Regions from separate parts of the Latilactobacillus sp. VITA-14 genome, predicted to be linked through region 2. Evidence: riboswitches for the same ligand, from Rfam matches in the RefSeq annotation. Region 2 holds a riboswitch; the other holds the start of a gene.
The links. A riboswitch is a leader RNA that binds a small molecule or an ion and turns the genes downstream of it on or off. The one in region 2 is predicted to bind thiamine pyrophosphate.
Positions count from the first base shown of each region.

Region 1: it holds a riboswitch for thiamine pyrophosphate, as region 2 does, so the genes downstream of both, thiT (energy-coupled thiamine transporter ThiT) here and thiM (hydroxyethylthiazole kinase) in region 2, are expected to answer to the same signal.

Region 1 covers NZ_JBJKTM010000005.1:70,581-74,900, forward strand. Annotated here, with positions in the region: gene ACF1X7_RS03590 (heavy metal translocating P-type ATPase) at 1-1,424, shown strand, start outside; gene thiT (energy-coupled thiamine transporter ThiT) at 1,483-2,085, opposite strand; TPP riboswitch at 2,134-2,230, opposite strand; gene xerS (tyrosine recombinase XerS) at 2,373-3,434, opposite strand; gene ACF1X7_RS03605 (alpha/beta fold hydrolase) at 4,080-4,320, opposite strand, start outside.
Region 2 covers NZ_JBJKTM010000018.1:27,332-31,651, forward strand. Annotated here, with positions in the region: gene nagE (N-acetylglucosamine-specific PTS transporter subunit IIBC) at 1-1,824, opposite strand, end outside; TPP riboswitch at 2,052-2,157, shown strand; gene thiM (hydroxyethylthiazole kinase) at 2,229-3,038, shown strand; partial or broken gene thiD (bifunctional hydroxymethylpyrimidine kinase/phosphomethylpyrimidine kinase) at 3,031-3,842, shown strand; gene thiE (thiamine phosphate synthase) at 3,835-4,320, shown strand, end outside.

The sequences.
Region 1 (4,320 bases), on a different contig from region 2:
TCGAAGATGTTTCAGTCGATAAGCTTCAAGTTGGTGATCAAGTGATTATTAAACCTGGCGAATTGGTCCCTGTTGATGGGCATATTATTGCAGGAAGTGCTTTATTCGATGAATCATCGTTAACGGGTGAATCACGCCCCGTTGAAAAAGCACTAAATGATGAGCTCATATCAGGCTCTGTGAACGGCGATACGTCGGTTACCATGCAAGTTGACCAATTAGCCGTTAATAGCCAATATCAAGCAATTGTACGGCTTGTAGAGACCTCTGCGGCACAACCAGCGCATTTTGTGCGCTTAGCTGATCGATATGCCGTGCCATTTACATTAGTTGCGTATGTGATTGCTGGAGTAGCTTGGTGGTTATCTAAGGATCCAGTACGGTTTGCAGAAGTGCTTGTCGTGGCTTCGCCGTGCCCATTAATATTGGCAGCGCCTATCGCGTTAATCTCAGGGATGAGTCGTGCTAGTCGAAACGGGATTATTGTCAAGGCTGGCACAACAATTGAAAAATTAGCGTCTGCTAAATCAGCAGCGTTTGATAAAACTGGAACAATTACGAATGGTCAATTGACGGTTGACCAAGTTGTGTCAGTGATTGGTATCGCACCAACCGATTTATTGCAATTGGCGGCTAGTGCGGAGCAAGAATCTTCGCATATTTTAGCACGGTCACTTGTTAAAGCGGCACAGGTAGAACAATTACAACCAATTGAAACATTAAAAGAAGCAACGGGCGCTGGGGTAGTTGCGACGCTGTCGTCTGGACAAACGGTTCGTGTTGGGAAACATCAATTCGTGACGCCAGATGCGCAACAGCCTCTGCAAGAACAAACCACTGTTTACGTTGCGATCAATGATCAATATGCGGGGTACATTACGTTTATCGATCATTTACGACCAGAAGCACCGGCCACGATGCAGACGCTCCATCAACTGGGGATTACGCGTTTGATGATGTTGACAGGCGATCAAGCGACAACTGCGCACCAGATTGCGGAACAAGTCGGAATTGATGACGTCCATGCAGGCTGTCTGCCAGTCGATAAGATTCATTTAATTGAACAAGTACCGCAAGACCAACGCCCACTAATTATGGTTGGTGATGGGGTCAACGATGCACCGTCACTGGCAAGTGCTGATGTCGGGATTGCGATGGGGGCCCATGGCGCAACAGCCGCAAGTGAATCAGCGGATGTGGTGATTCTAAAAGATGATTTAGGACGGGTTAGTCGTGCCGTTCAAATCGCGCGTGACACGATGCGCGTTGCTCGCCAGGCGGTTTTGATTGGGATTGCAATCTGTATTGGGTTAATGTTGATTGCCAGCACCGGGATTGTTCCAGCATTAGTGGGGGCTTTATTCCAAGAGGTTGTCGATACAGTTTCAATCTTATATGCATTACGAGCTAGAACGGATCGTTAAGGGAATTAAAAAGAGCCGTATTAACACCATTCAAGTGTTAATACGGCTCTTTTTTTGTTTATTTTTCAGATTGTACGTGTAAAACCATGTCTTTTGGTAAATATAACTTAGGCACCATGGCTAAACAAATACATAGAACGATGCCGGTTAGAATGAAGCTAGCGATAAAGCTGCCACCGTTAACAGTGAGCGAGTATAGCCAAGCATTCATACCTTTGGGAGCGTATGAGCCCCAATAAACGGCACCGGCTAAGAAGTGGCAGAAGTATTTTGCAAAAGTACCAAAAAATGCGGCCATCCATAAAAGGGTCATCGTTTTGACTTTTGTATGATTTTGAATACTTGCTTGAATAGGTCGTTGTAAGATACCTGCTAAACCAACAACCATGAAGGCAATGGTAAATTCTAGCAATCCTTGCCATACGTTCAAGACACTACCGTTTCCTAATCCACGTAAGATTAAGTCTAGTAGACCCCAGATTAAGCCGGAGACCATTCCAGGAATGGCACCACGGCGTAAACTGTAGATTACAATAGGGATAATCCCAAAGGAGACTTCGATTGCGGAAGGCCCCGCTGTATGGGGGATGTATTCCAATGCCACGGCAAATGCCGCGATGATTGCCCCTTCAATTTGAATCAATAGACGCTGATGTTGCATAAAAATAACCCCTTTTCTTGTTCAACCAACACAAAAAAGGAGTTATCATTTCAACTCCATCACAATTCCTACGCTTGTCTTAACAAACAGGTTCGAAGGGTCTGATTAAAATCACTCTCAGCCAATGGCTCCCCTTTGCGATGGTTAACATTTAATTTTTAGGAACGCTTTCAGTATACTCGATAGCTGGTATAAGTCAAGCAATGTGTAAATCGACGAATTGATGTAAACCAAATGACTGTTAGAACGACGTTGATAATCGTTGCCAAGAAGAGCACTAATAGTGGCTATTCAAGCTGGTCCATTGCCGAGCGTTGTTCATCAGCAACGACGTGCGTATATAAGTGAGTAGCTTGCGTGGTCGTTTGGCCTAGTTGGGTCGCAACAATTGTTTCACTATGAGTTGCCGCCATGAGATCAGTGGCAAGTGTATGGCGGAACTTGTGTGGTGTGAGACGCACGCCAAATGCTTCAGAATACTTCGCGACTAACTTTTCAATGGCATAGTTGCTCATACGCTTGGCGCTGCCACGATAGCGACTGACAAATAAGGCTTGTTCATTATCTTCTTTTAGATAGCGTGATTTACGAATCTGGCAGTAATCCCTTAAAAAAGGTAAACTCCACGGAGCAATTGGGACAGTATCTTGCTGTCCGCCTTTACGGATCACGGTAATTGTAAGTTGTTCAAGATTCAAATCGTTGATGTTGGCTTGGGCCAACTCTGATAGTCGGATGCCCGTTGCCAGCGCCAGTACACAGATGGCAATATCGCGTTCGCAATTTTGCTTGTATGATGCCAGTTGGCGATTAGAAAGCAAGTTAGGGTAATCAACTTGCATGAAGGTGATGAAGTCGTGTTTCTTTTCACCGGTCAGCAGTTGTTTGCTGATGTGTCGTGAACGTGTCGCCATTGTTTCTGAAGCTTTAAGTAGTTTCACCTTCTTCATGACGTTTCGGTAAAAATAAGGCTCACCATCAGCTTGTTCGGCTTCAATGGTTAAGAAGTACCAGAGCGCATTTAATGCGTTAATCGAGCGGTTAACGGCTTGAAAGGAGAGCTTATGGTTATTTTGTTTACGCTTATTCATTAGAAAAATCTTGTAGAGCTCAATATCTTCGAGTTTCATTTTTTCGAGTGCGGTCAGTGGCATCTGGTCGATAGAGGGGACCGCGACGATCTGTTCATCAACTAACCAGGTGAAAAAGCGAACGTATTCTTGTAAGTATTGATAGAGCGTTGCAGAAGAGTAGGCGTTTGCCTGGCGGTTAATGTAGAATTTACGAATGTAATCCGGAAGATTGGCGAGTTGCTTTTCGCAGAGTTCTAAGTAACGTTGTTGATCCATGATGGAAGACTCCTTAATTAACAGTTTAAAGATAGTTTAGCAAAAATGAGGTGAGAATACTACAAGTGTTGTTAAAACCATAATTTTAACAACACTTGTATTGCAAACCGTTCCGCAAACTGATGATCAGATGGTCTTATTCGACTATCTGCATAGCAACCTAAAGATCCTTATTCCGTTTAAAAGTTGGTATATCAACGTTTAAGGCCTTTTTTAACGATTTGATATGTGAGTTTTAAGGCTAAGATGTGTTAATATGCGTATTTACCAATTAAAATCTGCCATAATCGTCAGATTAATCACGGATTTGTGCCTGAGCTTAGATGAATTCTGAATTTAAAGTTAAGTTTGGCGATATCGGTTGGCCAGTCAGTTTGATTCATCATATTGGCGTTGAGTAACTTGTAATAGTTTATGAATCGTGCAGTGTAAAAAACAAACGCATTAAGTGCGGTTCATCAAATCAATTGAATGATGTTGGATAATAAGTGGTTATTTTAGCGCTCTTTTAAGGGATAAGCGTTTCTTCGCATAATATATATTATGTAAACTAAAATAGATTTAAAAAATTAACTAAGCCTACCCACTCGTCACCAGCGTTTAAGCGCAGCAAAAAAGCGCCATATTAAAATGACGCTTCTGTAATTAGTGATTTAAAAACTGAGCCAACAAAGCTGCAAAGTCATTTGGATTTTGGAATAACGCCATATGACCAGCATCTGGGTAAAGTTTTAATTGGGAATTTAAAATCCGTTCATGTAATTCATATGAACCATTAACAGGTGCCATTCGATCGTGATCGCCGTTGACAATCAATGTTGGTTGGTTAATTTGTGCCAGGTTTGCCGGTTGATCGTGCGCATACTGTTTAATTGCCATTAATTGA
Region 2 (4,320 bases):
AGCGACTGCAAAAGGTGCGCCATTTAATTCAACCGTATCAATTCCCATGTGCACTAAGACTTCTAAACCGTTCGTTGTTTTAATCCCGATTGCATGTTTCGTTGGGAACACAGTCATAACAGTCCCATCAACTGGTGCAACAATTTTGCCGTCTGTTGGAATGACAGCATAGCCATCACCGAGCATTTTTTGAGCAAAAGTTGGATCATCAACATTTTCAATATCGATCAATTCACCATTAGCAACTGCATAGAAAACATCTGTTTCACCTGAGTTAATATCGCTATCAACAGGTGCTTCAACTGGTGCGGCAGCTTGTTCTGGTGTACTTGTTGCGATTGGCGTATTGTGGTTATAAAGTTCTTTTAAAGCATCAGCAACAAATTGGACTTCTGTTCCAATAATAATTTGAATGTTTGTTTTATCTAAAACGTTAATCCCAGCAGTACCAGCAGCTTTAATCGCTGATTGGTTAACATTGGCAGTGTCTTCTAATTGTAATCGAAGACGTGTTGTACAGTTGTCAATCACTTTGATATTGTCTTTGCCACCGATTGCAGCGTAGATCCGTTTTGCTTGAACCATGAATTTATCATCAGTAGCGTCTGTTTCAACGCCAGCAGTATCTTCATCAACAGCATCTTCTGCTTCACGACCTGGTGTCATCAAGTTAAATTTCTTGATGGCAAAGTTGAACCCAAAGTAGTAAATAACTGCCATGACCAACCCTTCAACCAATAACATCAACGGTTGGTTAGCAACTGGGTTTTTCAAACTTAAAACATAATCGACTAATCCAGCACTAAATGCGAAACCAGCTGTCCAGTGGAAGAAAGCAGCAACAGCCAATGAAATCCCTGTGAAAGCTGCATGCAATACATAAAGTGGCCATGCAACAAACATGAATGAGAATTCAAGTGGTTCTGTCACCCCTGTAAAGAATGACGCAAAACCAGCAGCTAACATCAATGAAGCTGTTGCTTTACGGCGTTCTGGACGAGCATTTTTGTAGATTGCGTAAGCCCCAGCAGGTAAGCCGAACATCATGACTGGGAAGAAACCAGCTTGATACATCCCTGTCTTACCAATCACAGCTGAACCAATCGCAAGTGATTTCGCACCACCCAAGAAATTCCCGATATCATTAATGTTAGCAACATCAAACCAGAACACAGAGTTCAAGGCATGGTGTAATCCGGTTGGAATTAATAAACGGTTGAAAAAGCCGTATAGACCGGCACCAAACCAACCCAATTTAGAAATTGCTTCACCAAATGACACTAATACTGTAAAGACGGCTGGCCAAACAAAGTACAAGATAGCTGAAACAACCATCATTGCAGTTGCCGCCATAATTGGCACTAAACGTTTCCCACTAAAGAATGAGAGGGCCATTGGCAACTTCACGTTGTGGAAGCGATTATACATTGCAGCCGCAATTAAGCCGGCAATAATCCCGATTAAAACATTCCCTTCAATCTTACCAAAAGCTGGATTTACTTTAGCGATGTCTGATAAACCTTGCATCGCTTGAATTGAAGCAGGTGCCAAGATTGTCTTAGGCACTAAGAAAGCGACTAAACCAGCAAGTGCAGCTGCACCATCTTGATCCTTAGACATCCCGAGTGCTAAACCAACGGCGAATAATAATGGCAGGTTATTTAAAATTGCACCGCCACCGGCTGATAAGAAAATTGTAAAGACGTTTGCGTTTGAATCGCCATTGCCAACCCAGTTCGCAATCCCCATTAAAATTGCGGCTGCTGGTAAAACAGCAACTGGCAACATTAATGAACGACCCATTCGTTGTAAGTAATTCTTCATAAGTTTTTCTCCATTCATTTTTTCGTTAATATGATTAAATCATTAATGTAAACGATAAGCAAGCGCTTAACAACCGGTATAGACCTTTATAAATAGCGGTTGAAGCGGTTTCATGCACACAAAAAATATTGGTCTATACCTAAAAGTTAACAAATAATATCTGATTCACCAAATAAAACGGTTGCATTCACCTACCACACTCTCTATACTGAGGGTACAAATTAATCGCTTTGCACTAGGGGTGTTCTTAGAAGAACTGAGATAGGTTTGTACAGCCTGATCCCTTTGAACCTGTAAGTTCAGACTTGCGTAGGAAAGTGCCTTTCTTTAGACTACTCACACCACTTTTCTATGCATTCGTGCATCGTTAAGTGGTTTTTTTAGTTTTTAAGGGAGGTTTTTATATGGTTGTTTCACTGTTAGAAAAAGTTAGAGCGCTCAATCCAATCGTTGCTAATGTCGCAAATGGCGTCACAATTGATCAGGTCGCCAACGCACAAAATGCAATCGGTGCCTCACCAATTATGTCTAATGCACCAGAAGAAGCGGAGGGAATTGTTACCATCGCACAAGCCATTACGATTAATATTGGTAGTTTGTGGGCACCACAGATTCAAGAAATGATGGCCCTAATGACCGCCGCTTATCAACAACAAAAACCCATTGTTCTTGATCCAGTGGCAGTTGGCTCACTGGCCTACCGCCAGCAAATTATCGAGCAACTATTAATACTTGACACACCAACTCTCATTCGTGGTAATGCAGGTGAAATTGCTTATTTTGCTGGGATAGATTGGCAAGCAAATGGCATCGACGCCGGGCATGGAAATAGCGATCCAGTCATTATTGCTAAGGCCGCGGCCAATCGTTTACACACCATAATTTTATTAACGGGTCCGACCGACATTATTACAGACGGTCAACGCGTTACGCTGATTTCAAATGGTACCTCACTTTTTCAAACACATGTTGGTTCAGGTGATATGTTATCGGGTCTCTGTGGTGCATTTGTTGCAGTTCATCCTGCAGATCCCTACCAAGCCGCTATCGAAGCAGCCGCCACATTTGCCGTTGCCGGCGAACTAGTAGCCACAGCAATGGAAACACCGCTACCTGGGACCTTCTATCCCCAATTAATCGATTATTTATTCCACATTACCCCAGCCAAAGTAGCAAATACCGTCCAACTAAGTGAGGTGCCTACTCATGAATGAATTCCCACAAGCTCTAACCATCGCCGGTTCTGACAGCGGTGGTGGTGCTGGTATGCAAGCTGATATTAAAACTATCCAAGAGCGCCATGTTTTTGCAACCAATGTAGTTGTCGCGATCACCGCTCAGAATACGCTTGGCGTTCAAGCCAGTCTGCCACTACCACTATCACTAATCAATCAACAATTCGCTTCATTGACTACTGACTTTAAAATTCGTGCCTGCAAAACGGGAATGTTGGCAGATGCTGAACATGTTGCAACGGTCGCTGAAAATCTACGCCATTATGATTGGGGGCCGCTACCCTTGATCCTGTAATGATTGCCAAGGGCGGTGCACAGCTACTTGCCGACGATGCCATCGATACCCTACGTACTGAATTATTGCCGCTAACCACAGTGCTGACACCCAACTTACCCGAAACCGAAGTTCTCACGGGCAGCCGCATAAAGACAACAGCTGATTTCAAACAAGCGGCCCACCAACTCCAACAAATGGGCGCCAAGAATATCATTATCAAAGGGGGCCATTTAGACTATCAATCACAAGCCGCCGATTACGTCCTCTACGCTGATGGACAAGATGAATGGTTAACTACACCACGAATTGCTACTAAACGAACACATGGCACTGGAGATACGTTTTCAGCTTGTTTAACCGCCGAGCTAGCTAAGGGCACCCCTTTGAAAGCAGCAATTCATATTAGCAAAGCCTTTATCCAAGCCGCAATTGCTAATCCGATTGCTGTTGGTCACGGCCACGGACCAACCAATCACTGGGCTTATCAGGAGGTTCATCATGACTAACATTTCCCGGGAAATGTTCCAAACTTATTTGGTAGCGGGTACCCAAAATACCGGTATGGATGATTTTCTAAACATTCTCGAACAAGCACTACAAGCCGGCATTACCTGTTTCCAATTCCGTGAAAAAGGTGCTGGTAGTCTGCAAGATTCCGATGCGATTTTAAAGTATGCGACAGCGGCTCAAGCCCTTTGCCGCCATTATCAAGTCCCATTTATTATCGATGACAATCTCGATTTAGCACTTCAAATCAATGCAGATGGTATTCATGTCGGCCAAAGCGATCACCCGTGGCATAAAATTGAAACGGCCAAAGCACACGGCTTAATAACTGGTCTATCTTGCCACACTGAACAAGAACTTCACCAAAGTCATAATCAACCGATACTTGATTACATTGGCATTGGTCCAATTTTTCCAACCAATTCCAAAGAAGATGCTAAACCAGCACTTGGCACTAATCGCTTACGTTTCTTAACG